2 regions of the Paenibacillus sp. GM2FR genome follow, and region 1 is predicted to be linked to the other one. Evidence: predicted binding sites of a transcription regulator. Region 1 holds the regulator's gene; the other holds the start of a gene.
What was found. Region 1 encodes NrdR, which represses ribonucleotide reductase genes. Its sites were predicted from a motif close to AACACNATATATNGTGTT; they were not measured.

Region 1 (7,555 bases):
CGTCGATGCGGATCTTATCGCCCGGGAAGTCATGCTCCCGGGTCATCCGGTGCTGGGTAAAGTGACCGAACATTTTGGACAAGCGATCCTGTTTGAGGACGGTACGTTGAATCGAAAAAAACTCGGGGAAATGATCTTCCATCATCCCGAGCAGAGAACGGTGTTGAATGAGATCACGCACCCGGCGATCCGGCAGGAAATCCGGGAACGGACGGAAGCATATGAGCGGCAGTATCCCGACCGGCTCGTGGTAGCGGATATTCCGCTGCTGCTTGAGGCAAGGGAGCAGTATTCTTATCTTGACCAGATTGCTGTCGTTTATGTGCCGCGAGAGCTGCAGCTTGAGCGCCTGATGGTGCGCGATGATCTTAACCGGGAAGCGGCAGAAGCGCGTTTAAACAGCCAGATGGATATCGAGGAGAAGAAGCGTCTGGCGGATATCCTCATCGATAACAGCGGAACATTGGCCGAAACACAGCAGCAGGTGGACAACCTGTGGGGCAGGTTGGTTCGGTTATGAAGTGGCTCCGTAAAAAAAGAGTGCTGCTCCTGCTGTTTGTTTCTTTTGTAGCGCTGCTGTTTCTGAGCTCGAACTGGATGACCTTGCTGTATCCGATTCATTATAAGGATGAAATTCGGAAGCATGCCGCTTATTATGAGGTTGATCCATTCCTGGTGGCTTCCATCATACGAGTAGAAACGAACTTCAAGCCGGGCAAGGAGTCCAAGAAAGGCGCGCTGGGCATTATGCAGCTGATGCCGGATACGGCGAACTGGGCGATGGAAATGGCCAAGCTGCCGTCGGTGAACCTGCTGAGCGTGAAGAATGAAGTGGATGCGAATATCCAGCTCGGCACCTGGTATATTCAGAACCTGCACAAGGAAATGGACGGCAATCCGATTGCCGCCATCGCTGCCTATAATGCAGGCCCCGGGAACGTCAAGAATTGGATCAACAAGGGCATGTGGGATGGAACCTACGAGAATGTGAAGAGTATTCCCATCGGGGAAACCCGTCACTATGTACAGCGCGTGATTTATTATTATAATCAATATACGGATGTGTATAAGGACGGCTTTTAACGAAAAAAGAGCGCTGGACAGGCTCTTACATCGAGCCGTCCAACACTCCTTTTTTAAGGAAGAATCAATTATTGACCGGAGAATTGACCAGCCAATTGTTGCTCGGCCAGGGTTACAAGACGCTTTGTGATGTATCCCCCGATCGAACCGTTCTCGTAGGAAGTCATGTTACCTTGGTATCCGTCTTGTGGAATGGAGATACCAAGTTCTTGAGCTACCTCGTACTTCAATTGCTCAAGAGCAGCGTTTGCGCGAGGAACAACCAGGTTGTTGGAGTTGTTGTTGCTTTGTGCCATGTTAAGTTCACCTCCTTGGGTTGGTAAAAGTATTATGTCTCGGGTTTCGCATTTTCATAACATAAAAGAAAAAAGTTTTGCTGGTAAATTTTTCTTAAGCGCCATTAAGGCTAAAATACGCTGAAACGAAGGAAGTGAAGTTGACTTTATGAAATGTCCATATTGCAGTTATGCCGGGACGAAAGTGCTTGATTCCAGGCCTGCCAACGAGAATAAATCCATCCGCCGCCGCAGGGAATGCGAGCAGTGCAGCAAGAGATTCACAACCTTTGAGATGGTGGAGGAAACGCCGCTGATCGTCGTGAAGAAGGACGGAAGCCGCGAAGAATTCAGCCGGGAGAAGGTACTCCGCGGTTTGATACGTGCATGCGAGAAGCGTCCGGTATCGGTGGACCAGCTGGATATGATCGTATCGGATGTTGAGAAGGCACTGCGAAATACCGCAGCAGCAGAGGTGGAGAGCCGCCAGATCGGGGAGCTTCTGATGGAACGGTTATATCCAGTCGACGAAGTGGCTTACGTCCGGTTTGCATCCGTGTACCGGCAGTTCAAGGATATCAATATGTTTATGAAGGAACTGAAAAGCCTGCTGTCCAAGGATACGGACGGTCAGGAGCTGTAAGAGCGCCGGGGTTCCGCGTGATCCAGGTGCTCTTCCGGTGCTCCCATGGCGCCCATCCTCATTATCGATAAGTGACATGATATAGAGAAGTAAAAGGGATACAGCACGTCATCAAAAAATGTGAAAAACATGTTGACATGCCTGCTGATTTTTTATATGATATAGAAGTCGCTTACGGGGCCTTAGCTCAGCTGGGAGAGCGCATCGCTGGCAGCGATGAGGTCAGGGGTTCGATCCCCCTAGGCTCCATATGAAGAAAACCCTTGATGGTACATCAAGGGTTTTTTTGTTTTTTAATGACTTGTTAATTCTTTTCAGAAAAGGTCTTGGGGGCGAATTGGGGACGAAATTGAATACAATGATGGGTAATCAATTTAAATCATGAAAACAAGCAGCGTGGGGGTTCCCGGCGCTGCTTGTTTTATTTTCGCGACCCGATCCTATCCAGGACAAACAATTTGCAATTCAAGTAAAGAAAGGACAGGGGCGCACTGTCCTTTCTTTATAGATGAGGATGAACGCGTGATGAGTTTACGGTTCGATCAAGGTTTACAGATCGACTTTCCAGTTGCCCATCATCTTGGCGACTTCCGGATCGCGGTACGATAAGAAAAGACTTTTCCGCGTATCGAGGGTGGAAATTTGTTCGATATCGTCCGCGTTCAACGCAAAGTCGAAAATGTTGAAGTTTTCGACGATCCGCTCTTTTCTCACTGATTTTGGAATGACAACGACTTCACGTTGAACAAGCCAGCGCAGCACGACCTGAGCGACGGACTTGTTGTATTTTTCCGCGATCGAGGTCAGCACTTCGTTGCCAAACATGTTGTTGCGTCCTTCAGCGAGCGGCCCCCACGATTGGTGCTGCACTCCCTGCTCTTTCATAAAAGCGGTGTTCTCGATTTGCTGGTAGAAGGGGTGCGTTTCGACCTGGTTGACGGCGGGCACGATTTTGTTATTCACGATGAGGTCCATAAGTCGATCGGGCAGGAAGTTGCTGACACCGATCGCTTTGATTTTGCTTTCGCGGTACAGGTCTTCCATCGCACGCCAAGCGCCGTAGTAATCGCCAAACGGCTGGTGAATAAGGTACAGATCGAGATAGTCGAGCTGCAGCTTCCTCAAGGATTTGGCAAACGCCAGCTTGGCACTCTCGTAGCCGGCATCCTGAACCCAGAGCTTGGTCGTGATGAACAGCTCTTCACGCGGTACGCCGCTGCGCTTGATCGCGCGTCCGACCGCTTCCTCATTCAGATAACCCGCGGCGGTGTCGATCAGGCGGTAACCGGCCATCAGCGCTTCATATACTGCATTCTCGCATTCTTCAGCATCGGGAATTTGGTAGACTCCGAAGCCGATGATCGGCATTTTCACTCCGTTGTTCAATGTTACAGTTTGCATTGTAATTCCTCCCATGGTTCAAATGTAAAACGGCAAACGGCCGCGAATCCCGTGAATCGGGCACCTCAGCGGGGCTTCCGCTTTCGGTCGATTTGCATTACAATAAGCCTACTGCCTTCGTGTTACACGAAGTCAAGCCGTCTTCAAAAATTTATTTTCCAAGGAGGATTACACATGCATACGGTCAAAGAAGCCGCCCTGATTACGGGACTTACCGAGCACGCCGTGCGCTTTTATACGGATAAAGGCCTGGTGCCAAGCGTACAGCGCAATCAAAACAACATTCGGATGTTCGACGAAGAATCGATCAACTGGCTGCATGGCGTCAAATGCCTCAAGCAATCCGGGATGCCGATTGAAGTCATTAAAACGTACGTCGACCTCTGCCTCGAAGGGGATTCGACCATTCCGCAACGCTACACTCTCATAATGGAGCATAAAGAAGCGGCGCTCGTTAAGCTCGAAGAAGCCAAACAGCACATTGCCCATTTGGAACAAAAAACCGTCCTATATCAGGCCATTTTGGAGCACCGCGCTCCAGACACGACCAATCCCGGCAACTGGGACAAAATTCAGCATATGCATGGTGACGTATTTTACTCGCCTTCGGTTCGGAAGGCGTGAGAGATATTCGTCCGCACATCAACCGCATCGAAGAAAATCTTCGGTTTTAAACTCCTGATTGGCTTGGCAATGAACAAGAGCCGCGTCACGCTAGATTGAACTATCGGGTACGACAGTATTATGGTTGATGATACGCATCCCCGTGCTGTCTGTAACGGCAAGTATTAGGACCTCCTTTTGCGGAGGGCCCCTTTTTCCTCAATTTGTTCAATTCACATCTGCCAATACTACCCAAATCATTGATTAAGTTACAAATATGTGCGTAATTACATTTCCGGGTTCTTTGCAAATACAATGGGAATATTAGATTTCTAAATTAATTTGAAGGAAGTGTGTTACATGAATCTTTTTTAGCTATCTAAATCTAAATGTGATTTTAAAATTGAAACGCCTATTCACCTTCCGTGAATACCTGGTAATATGGATGTTGACACTTATTTTATGGTAAAGTAAGACAAATCTCGGGAACAAATGTTATATTCACAAATATTTCAAAATTTAATTTAACAAATCCAAAGAAGAGACAGGAGTTTTTAAAATGACAAATAAAGTCGTACTCGAAACAGCTGCTAAACAATTTGCGGAGGCGACAGCCAACCCTCCCTATTTGTTTGATCATGGCCCGGTGAAAGGCCGCGAAGTCGTCGATCAAGTCCAATCCGGCTCTGTGAATAAATTGCCGGTTGAAATAGAAGAATTGACCATTAACGGCGGCCCTAAGGGTAGTGTGTCTCTTACCATTGTCCGCCCGCAAAATGCACCGAGCGTGCTTCCGGTTATTCTGTACACACACGGAGCCGGCTGGGTATTCGGTAACGCACATACGCATGATCGACTGATCCGCGAATTGGCCGTTGGCTCCCAATCTGCAGTTGTGTTCACAAATTACAGTTTATCTCCCGAGAATCGCTATCCGGTAGCGATCGAAGAAGTGTACGCGGCACTCGACTGGGTGGCAGAGAACGGGAGCAAATACGGATTTGATACCAACCGTATTGTAGTAGCCGGTGATAGCGTCGGAGGCAACATGAGCGCAGCCATTACGCTGATGGCCAAAGATCGAAAAGGGCCGAAGATTCACAAACAATTGTTGTTCTACCCGGTAACGGACGCTTCATTCGGCAACGATTCCTACATACAATTCGCCGAAGGTTACTTTTTGCGTCGCGACGCGATGCAATGGTTCTGGGATCAATACACAACGGATCCGGAGCAAAGAAAAGAAATTTACGCATCTCCTCTGCAAGCGACAACTGAGCAATTGGCTGGGCTTCCTGAAGCTCTGGTAATTACAGGCGAAGCCGATGTATTGCGGGACGAGGGTGAAGCGTATGCCAATAAACTGCGGGAAGCCGGAGTTAGAGTAACGGCTGTTCGCTTCCAAGGCATCATCCATGACTTCGTGATGTTAAACGATTTGGCCGATACCGCGGCTGCTCGGGGAGCACTTCTACTAGCTAACGCTTGGATTCAGGTATAATCAACCCGGTTCAAGCACCTTTAGTAGATCCGAAGGTATCATCATTTTCGGATTTCAACTTATCTATATATTCTTTTCCTACTAAGAGTGAAAGACTTAAAGTTTCTCTTGCCCCAAAGTGGAAGACGGCACCTTTGGAGACATGCACGGAACTCCAGGTACCGTCTTCTTTTTTTTCAGATTCGACCGTAAAATTCGAAAGGAAGGAGCGGAGGATGTAAGTACTGATACTGTAATGAGGGTGACTGGGAAGGCGCCTGTCTCCTTCCAACAATTTGCACAGAGACACGCAGAAATCTGGATGCGGTAATTGGAATGGAATCAACAAAAATGAATATCAACAATACGTTGATAAATACGTTTCAAAATTAAAGGTCTAAAAAAATCCCATCAATTATGAATGATGGGATTTTTTTATTTATAAGAGATTTGAGATACCAAAGACGGCAAAGTATATAAGTTCTTGTCATAACTTAACGACAAGAACTTATATACGGAAAATTGACACTGTACCGGCTATACCACCACTGCGGTTCCGCTGACGGCCACCATCAGCATTCCCTCACGAATAACTTCATAGTCGATGTCCACTGCTATAATGGCGTTTGCCCCCAGGCGCACGGCTCGATCTTCCATCTCGACAAACGCTGCATCCCTTGCTTCCTGCAGCTTGTTTTCGTAAGCCCCTGAGCGCCCGCCGACAATATCGGTAATGGAGGCCAGAAAGTCCCTCACTACATTAGCACCCATAATGACTTCGCCGGTCACAATACCGATATACCTTTGAACAGGGTAACCTTCAATGGTGGATGTCGTTGTAATAATCATGCGTTCTTCCTTCTTTCAAATAGATTTTTATAGCGAATACATGTAAAAATAACTTCCGAAAAAATGGCCCTTGCCAATCGTGAAACCAGGTTGGTACACCGCCCCCAGGATGTTGATCGCCTTGGTGGAGAAGGTTGCCTGATGACAATGATTGCATGACTAGAAGAATACGACCCATTTTTCCAGCGTGTGTGTCTTCCTTTTATTACGCCGACAGAGGAGGATTGGTTGCACGAGTGGACGTAATAAGCGGGTACGGATGGTTGTCAGGCGCCAGCCGGACAGCTGACGGAGACGCTCACAGGCGTTCACGATCCATATTGTTTTGACCGACTCAACCGATTCCACCTATAAATATATCGGAAACTTTGACCGGGCAGAATTTACCCGGCAATAAAAAGCAAAGCGTCCCACAAGCCTTTACTTCAAGGCTTGCGGTGCGCTTTTTTGAAGCAAACATATGAAGCGAATGAATGAATCACTGATATATAATTTATGATTCAGGACCGCTGCATTGAGATTTAACATAGAATTTACAAGGCTTTTACAAATATATCATTGAATATGTCAGTGACATTCATTAAGTTTAAATCAGATCCCTTGCGGATTACGAGTCGACTCAACGATTAGAGGGATAATTTGATGAAAGATGTACGTTTGATTAAACAGAATCAATTATATCACCGGGTGGCGGATCAGGTAATCGAGATTATTCAAAGTCGTAGGCTGCGGCCGCATGATCCTGTTCCATCCGAAGGAGAGCTTGCCAAGCTGTTCGGCGTGAGTCGAATGACAAGCAAGCTGGCGCTTCAAAAACTGGCAGAGCAGGGACTGGTATACCGCCTGCCCCGAAGAGGGACCTTCCTTGCCCAGCCGATAGAAGGTTTGATGGCCGATGGAGGAACTTCTCCCCAAGTCACCGAGGCGGCGCCGAACGTGGACAGGCTGGTTGGACAGATCGCACTCATTATGCCCCATCTATCCGATTACACTTCCAGAATCATCGCCGCAGCCGAGGCTGAAGTGCGAAAGCACGGGTGCGACCTCATTTTAAAAATGACGAAGGACTGCGACGATGAGGATCTTTGTCTGGAAAGGCTGGCCGAAGGAGGGATCACCGGTATCATTCTGTTTCCTCAGGGGCGGAAGACCTGCAGCGATCAGGTGCTGCGACTAAAGCTGCGCAAACTGCCGCTGGTGATCATCGATCGTATTTTCCAT
Region 2 (7,555 bases), 440 kb from region 1:
TACAAAAGTCCCTTTTCCGGGCACCCTCGTTATGATTCTTTCGTTGACCAATCCGGAGAGGGCATTCACCACCGTAATCTTGCTTACTCCGAAACGCTCCATGAGTTCCTTTTCCGTAGGTATACGGTCACCGATTTTCAATACTTGCGATGTTATCAAGTCGCGTATATACTCTTGAACCATCTGATACAAAGGTATTCTTTCCGTTGGGTTCATCCGAATCACCACATTTCAATCAATATGTTCAATATATACATTACGAAAGACGCCATCGTTTTATTCCATTAGGATGGAAGATATGCGTCGTGCAGCTGGATGTGAATACCCATAGACTCTTTGATGGGGAGGGTGGATTTTCTTTTACCTGAGAAAATAGCCCGCCCTGAAAGGGACTTTTTGTATGATCAAAACGACAAATCCCAGTAAACGAGATTAACATCTCCCGGTTTTAATTTGCCCGTTAGCATAACAAAAAGCAGCCGACTGTTCTAACATCGACTGCCTTCTTGTCTTTGTAAGCTATCTTGCATGCCCCTGCACTACCATAAATTCCACATGTGCTTTTAGGTCTGAAAAGAAACCAAGGTAGCCGTGTTCGCAACTCCAATCATCGTTATGATCAATGTGTTCACCATTGCACCGAGCCAAATATTTCCTGTCAATTTGTACAGGCTTCGACTAATCATTGCCGCTGCAAATAACAAGACCATAAAGGGAAGTAAAACCATGGGATAAAGTCTCGTCTCTTGCCAGAATGAGTTACCCGTCATAATGCTATGTCATCCCCTATAAAGAACTCCATACTATCGGCATCGCTCTGCCGGAACCATAAAAAAAGAGATCCCCGCCTTCGCGGAAATCTCCAATGCATTTGAAATGATCATTCATTATTCATTATTTAATGTTTTCTAAACGAAGAGTTCAACTTCCTTACGAACACTTACTATACCCGCAGTTCCCGCACGTCTTGCACCCCTCGATGTTAATCAAGGATGCCCCGCCGCAGGATGGGCACAGATCCAGCGACATGGAGCCCCCGCCTGCGTGCGCGCCATGTCCGCCATATCCAGCAGCTGGCGTTGCCCCGGCTTCGCCTGCATCGACAGGCGCCATCGTGGCCGCGACCGGTGCCGGATCATGGTCATGATCCGCCTCGGCGTTGTTGGCCACATGCGTTTCGAGTGCCTTCGCCACGGCGTCGGCGATGGACTCGACGCGGTTCGCGCCGAAGCCGATCGCGCCGGTGCCGCCGATGCCCTTGAGGTGCTTGATCAGCAGCTCCACCTTATTGCCATGGTCCCCGTAACGGAGGAACAGGGAGCAAACGCGGCCCAAGGCTTCCGCCATCGCGAACACATCCGATCCGGCTTTGCCGACGTTCAGGAAGATTTCGCTTGGAATGCCGTCCAGATCGTTGATCGTAATGTACGCCATACCGAACGGCGTGTTCATTTTATAGGTCGCGCCGCGCAGCACTTGCGGGCGCTTCTTGTATTGTTTATCCAGCCCGCTCTTGCTCGGTGAGGCTGTCACGGCCATGCTTGCAGCCGCCGGCTCCACGCTCGCCGCATCCTCAGCCGCTTGCCCTGCCGCGCTTTGCTCAAGCGCTGTTTCCGCAGTAGAAGCTGTTGTCGCTTCGGCCGCTTTATCTTCTTTTCTCTCCGTTTGCAGCACCTGCACGTCGCGGCTGCCGTCGCGGTAGATCGTTACGCCTTTGCATCCCAGATCGAATGCCAGCTCGTACAGGCGCTTCGTATCTTCAACCGTGAAGTCCGCCGGACAGTTCGCCGTCTTCGAGATGGAGCTGTCCACCCAACGCTGAATCGCCGCTTGCACGCGGATATGATCCTCGGCGGAAAGACTCATCGCCGTGACGTAATAGTCCGGAAGCTCCTCACCCGGATGGCTGTCCAGCCAATCCTGGGCAATTGGGACGAACTGCTCGTCGAAGCCGAGACGGCTTTGACGGAAGTATTTGAAGGCGAAGTACGGCTCGATACCCGTCGACGTTCCGACCATCGTACCCGTGCTGCCTGTCGGTGCTTGGGTGATGACGGTTACGTTGCGTGCACCTTTGTTGCGTACCGCTTCAGCAACTTCTGGATATACCTCGGTCATATTTTTCATGAATCCGCTTTGCAGGTACAGTTCGGCATCGAATGCCTGGAACGAACCCTTCTCCTCGGCAATATCGGCGGATGCAAGATACGCTTCGCGCGCGATGAAGCCATACAGCTTATCCAGGAACTCCAGCGATTCCGGGCTGCCGTAACGGATGTTCAGCTTGATCATCAGCTCGGCCAGACCCATCGTTCCGAGACCCACGCGCCGCTCTTTCTTCTGATTTAATTCGTTTTCTTCAAAATGGTACGGCGTCCGGTCAATGACATTATCCAGGAACCGCACGGAGTAACGCGTCGTTGTCGCCAGCTCTTCCCAGGCAACGTCATGATTCGCTTCATCATAGAACTTCGACAGGTTCATCGCGGACAGGTTGCATACGCCCCAGCCCGGGAGTCCCTGCTCACCGCAAGGGTTCGTACAGATAATCGGGTTGAAATACCAGCTGTTGGACATCTGGTTGTAGTATTCCATGAAGACGACGCCCGGCTCTGCCGATTTCCACGCGGATTCGATAATGGTATGCCAGACCTCGCGTGCTTTTACCGTTTTATATGGAATGATACTGCGTCCAGCTTTCTTCCATTTATCCAGATCGCCGTCCCACAGCTCATCATAATCCGGATCGGTAGTATCCGGGAACACCAGCTCCCAGTCCAGATCTTCCTTTACGGCCTTCATGAAATCGTTGCTGACGCATACCGACAGGTTCGCATTCGTAACTTGTCCCATCGTCTGCTTTACCGTAATGAAATCCTCCACGTCCGGATGCCAATCGTTAATCATCAGCATGAGCGCACCCCGGCGGCTTCCGCCCTGCTCGATCAATCCCGTTGTATAACTGAACAATCCGCCCCACGATACCGCACCGCTTGAAGATCCGTTCACGCCTCTTACAATCGCGCGCCGAGGACGCAGGGAAGACAAGTTAATGCCGACACCGCCGCCGCGTGCCATAATCTCGGTCATCTCGGACAGGGTTTCCATGATACCGCCCCGGCTGTCCTTCGGTGAAGGAATCACGTAGCAGTTGAACAGCGTCAATTCATCGCTTGCACCCGCTCCGGCTGCAATCCGTCCGCCCGGCACCAGCTTCCAATCATCCAGAATCTCGCGGAACTTCCCGCGCCACTCTTCCTGCAGTTCCGGCGTTGCCTCAACCGATGACATGGCGGCCGCGAGTCGATCCCACATTTCTTCCGGCGTTTTCTCGATGGTTAACGTCAGCTTCTCCACATCCGATTCCACAAGCTCGCCCTTCCGTGTCTTCACCGTGACCTTGCGGCCTTCGCGCTTCACGATTTCGCCAACTTCCTTGGTCGGAAATTTAGGATCATCCTTCGTCAGAACGAGCACCACATCGCCTACCTTAGCGTTGTTGGTGTCGGCATCCTTCCAGGCATACCGGTCCAAAAAGATCTTCTCGCTTAAACCTTCCAGCCGCTGATTCTGCATCGTACTCAAGAGCAACTACCTCCTATATAAGATATAAAATTAAAAAGATTCCCCAGTATATGCGCTCACCAACAACATAACCTGTTATGTAGCCGGTCAAACATCAAAAACCACTATACACACCATATATAGTGCTGTTAATTCATTATACTACACTATATATAGGTTAACTATGCCGATATTGTGAAAATTAAGCCGACAAATCCAAGCTCCCGCTCGCAAGCTTCCGCTTTCTTCCTCTCGCTCTCTTTTTCGCCATTCCCTATGAAAAAAAAGGATGAAAATATCCAATTCCAGCAGCCGTGCGCCCTTCGGGTTATTCCACGCCCTTCCGAATCCGTGCAAGGTTATGAAGACTTCTTTTTTCGTCCATACTACATATACACCGTTGGCCCGGAATCTTTCACAACAGGAGGAGATCGACATGAACCATCAGCCATCTGCCGACTCAGGCATGATTTTCGACCCGCGCCTTCCCGTTCCACTGCAGATCGACCGTTCCTGGTTTGACGATCTCGCCGGTCGACTGGACAAGGGCGGACCTTGGGGTGACTATCGTCTGGCCCAGCTTGCCGTGGAGGGCGAGAAATCGCGTCTCGTTACAAGCTTTGAAGAACTGCAATGCCTCAAGCACCTTGGCGGCTTGTCCCCGCTCCCCCATCAGACCGATACCGCAAGACGCGTCTTGTTCGAGATGTCGGGCAGAGCGATTCTGGCCGATGAGGTGGGACTTGGGAAGACGATTGAAGCCGGCCTTATTTTAAAAGAATACATCGTGCGCGGCCTGGTATCCAAAGTGTTGATACTGGTTCCGGCTTCCCTTGTGCTGCAATGGGTTCGCGAGCTCAACTCCAAGTTCGGCATTCCCGCGATTGCGCAGAAAAAAGCGTACTCCTGGGGCAATGATATCGTTGTCGCCTCCATGGACACGGCCAAGCGCGATCCGCATCAGGAGATTCTGCTGAACGAGGAGTACGATATGCTCATCATCGATGAGGCGCATAAGCTCAAGAACAAGAAAACGTCCAATTATCAATTCATTCAAAAGCTGCGCAAAAAATACTGCCTCTTGCTGACGGCCACGCCGGTGCAGAACGATCTCAGCGAGCTCTTCAATCTGATCACCCTGCTGAAGCCGGGTCAGCTCGGAGGCCAAGGGCAGTTTGCCGCTAATTTTGTTGTCGATAAACGAAGACCCAAGAACCAGGATCAGCTCAAGGATGAGCTGTCCAAGGTCATGATCCGTAACCGCCGCGGCGAAGGCGAAGTGAAATTCACCAAGCGATCCGTCCGCAATGTAGGGCTTAGCCTCTCGCCCGAAGAACAGTCATTATACGACGGCGTCACGTCCTTCGTCAAAGATCAGTATCAGGCAGCAGGGGGAAATTTAAGCAGTATGCTGTCCCTCGTTACCCTCCAGCGTGAAGTGTGCAGCAGCCGCGATGCCGTCTTCGTGACTCTTGTTAATCTGTCCAAGAAGCTGCCGGAGGACTCGCCGCTGCGCGATAAAATCTGGGAGCTGGTCTATCTCATCAAGGCCATCAAAGCCAACACCAAGGCGGAAAAAGCCATTGAGCTGATCCAGCAAATGAACGAGAAGGTCATTGTATTTACGGAATACCGCGCCACGCAGGAATATTTGCTCAATTATTTCCGCGATCACGGACTGATCTCCGTACCGTACCGGGGCGGCATGAACCGCGGCAAGAAGGACTGGATGATGGACCTCTTCCGGGGCAAGGCGCAGGTCATGATTGCGACGGAAGCCGGGGGTGAAGGCATCAATCTGCAATTCTGCCACCATATGATCAACTTTGATCTGCCCTGGAATCCCATGCGGGTCGAGCAGCGGATCGGACGTGTGCATCGTCTCGGCCAGACCAATGACGTGAAGATCTACAACCTGTCCACGTCGGGAACCATTGAAGAGCATATCCTGAATCTGCTGCACGAGAAAATCAACATGTTCGAGATGGTCATCGGCGGACTGGACGTCATCCTGGAGCGGTTCGAGAAGAAGGAATCCATCGAGAAGAGCCTGTACAAAATCATGCTGGAGTCCGGCAACGATGATGAAATTCGCCAGCGCATCAGTACACTGGGTGACTCGATTCACCATATTAAACAGGATATCGAGCAAGGAAGCATCGTCGAAGAAAATCTGAGAGAGGAAGAGGCCTAATATGACCATGACGCCGCAGGAGGTGCAGCAGCACTTCATGGCCTATTTGGAAGCCACCGAATGCACCGTCATTGAAAAATCGCCTGAGCACGTCACCGTGAAACTGTCGCCGCAAGCTGACAAAATGCTCACCAACCGCCCGTATTACTGGGGCTTCGTGGAACGTACCGGCGCTCCCGCCGAAACGTTGTCGTTCAATTTCGTGTTTGATCCGGAAAAATACGACGAACGGCTGGCAAAGACCAAAGAAGCCGAAACCAAAGCGCAGCTCGCTGCGCCTGCGCAGGATCCGCTCCTGGCCCGCTTTTATGGGAATGCCCCGGTGCTGCCTATCCTTGGTCCCGGCCGCATTCAGCGGGAGAACATCGGCTACGGCAGCAGCCGGCTCGCACAGATCTGGAATGCTTCCCGGGAGGAAGGCAAATGCGTCTATCTGTTCCAGCAGCGCGAGACCGAGCCGCGTCCGCGAGCCCGTTCCACTCCGTATGAGCAGTGGCTGGGCGTCTGTTTCAAGGTGGAGTTCAGCTGTGATCTCAAGCGGGAGGAATTGTTTTTTCTCGGCATCTCACTATCCAGCCGTTCGATCGCCCAAGACTTCCCGGCGGTCCTGAATGGACGCGAACTGACGCCCCGCTTGCCGGAGAGCGTTCATGTCCGCCCGGCTGCGCTCACCTTGCAGCAGGCCGTAGATGCGCTGGAGAACCATCTCATCGACAAGCTAAGCAAGCTCGACTATGACTGGGCCACAAAAGCAAGAGAACGTCTTGAAGATGAACTGTTGGTCATCGACAGCTATTACGAGGACCTGCTCAAGGAGCAGGACGAAGAGAAAAAAGCGCTTATCGAGGAGCAATATAAGAACCGCCGGTCCGAAATGCAGTGGCAGTACGAGCCGAAAGTGAGCTTGTCCGTCATAACCTGCGGTCTATTTCATCTATGTTCGCCTGTGGGTGCGTCATCATGACGCCCCTCTACAAAAGCAGGCAAAAAAAGAACCATTCTCCCTTCTCCTGCCGCGACAGCTTGCAACAGCCTTTGCAGAGCTTGTCCGATATGATGATTCCATCACATCCATGGCGTGTAGGGCCAAGGAAAGGCGGTTAATGATTTGAAACGGTGGAACATGAAACTTCATAACCCTAATGACAAGGATTTTAAGCCCAGATCACCCTATAATAAGCAGTTGAGCCGATATCGAATGTTGTCTGTCTCCGTTATCGTAACGACCATCCTGTCGTTCAGCACGGTCCAGCCGCAGGCAAGCATAGCTGCCGCAAGCCAAGCCGATGTTTCCAATTCTGCGGATAGCCTTAGTCTGACAGGCACTCCGTTTACAGCGGATCATCATATATTAGGCATTTCAGGTGTTAATCCGAACAAAGCCGTGGCTCAGGTGCCCGGGAGTTTGATGGACTTTGCTGAGGAGACCGTCGCTCAATTATCGGCCCATGCGCCATTTACGACCTGGGACGAAGCAAAACTCGAATTCACCCCGCTCGGTCCGGGCACGCACGGCTGGCTGGTCACGATTTCCGCTGAAGGACTGCCGCAAGGATACATGATTATCAGTGCAGGAGAAGAGGGTGGATATATCCTAAGTGAATACGGGATCGGCTCGACCCTTCCCTACAGCCAAGCTCCGCTGAAAGAGCGGCTCGCTGCGGAAGGTCTTATGAAGGCCGGAGGATCATTGCCTCAAGGGAGCATCGTGCGTAAGCTGTATGAAGTATCCCCTGTCTGGCAGGTCCAGCTCCCCGGCAAAAAGCCGGTCTATTTTAGTGCACTGAACAGCGAAGC

Region 2: the regulator NrdR is predicted to act here: its motif matches at 3,695-3,712, upstream of PAEVO_RS16075 (adenosylcobalamin-dependent ribonucleoside-diphosphate reductase).

What each region holds. Positions count from the first base shown of each region.
Region 1 is NZ_MKZM01000008.1:3,975,483-3,983,037, reverse strand. It holds gene coaE (dephospho-CoA kinase) at 1-520, shown strand, start outside; gene PAEVO_RS18010 (lytic transglycosylase domain-containing protein) at 517-1,083, shown strand; gene PAEVO_RS18005 (alpha/beta-type small acid-soluble spore protein) at 1,152-1,379, opposite strand; gene nrdR (transcriptional regulator NrdR) at 1,528-2,001, shown strand; tRNA gene PAEVO_RS17995 (tRNA-Ala) at 2,178-2,250, shown strand; gene PAEVO_RS17990 (aldo/keto reductase) at 2,551-3,402, opposite strand; gene PAEVO_RS17985 (MerR family transcriptional regulator) at 3,577-4,026, shown strand; gene PAEVO_RS17980 (alpha/beta hydrolase) at 4,565-5,506, shown strand; gene PAEVO_RS17975 (YbjQ family protein) at 6,023-6,334, opposite strand; gene PAEVO_RS17970 (GntR family transcriptional regulator) at 6,977-7,555, shown strand, end outside.
Region 2 is NZ_MKZM01000008.1:3,537,886-3,545,440, forward strand. It holds gene PAEVO_RS16065 (GntR family transcriptional regulator) at 1-216, opposite strand, end outside; gene PAEVO_RS33865 (hypothetical protein) at 564-710, opposite strand; gene PAEVO_RS16075 (adenosylcobalamin-dependent ribonucleoside-diphosphate reductase) at 931-3,576, opposite strand; gene PAEVO_RS16085 (DEAD/DEAH box helicase) at 4,001-5,758, shown strand; gene PAEVO_RS16090 (YqhG family protein) at 5,760-6,722, shown strand; gene PAEVO_RS16095 (hypothetical protein) at 6,882-7,555, shown strand, end outside.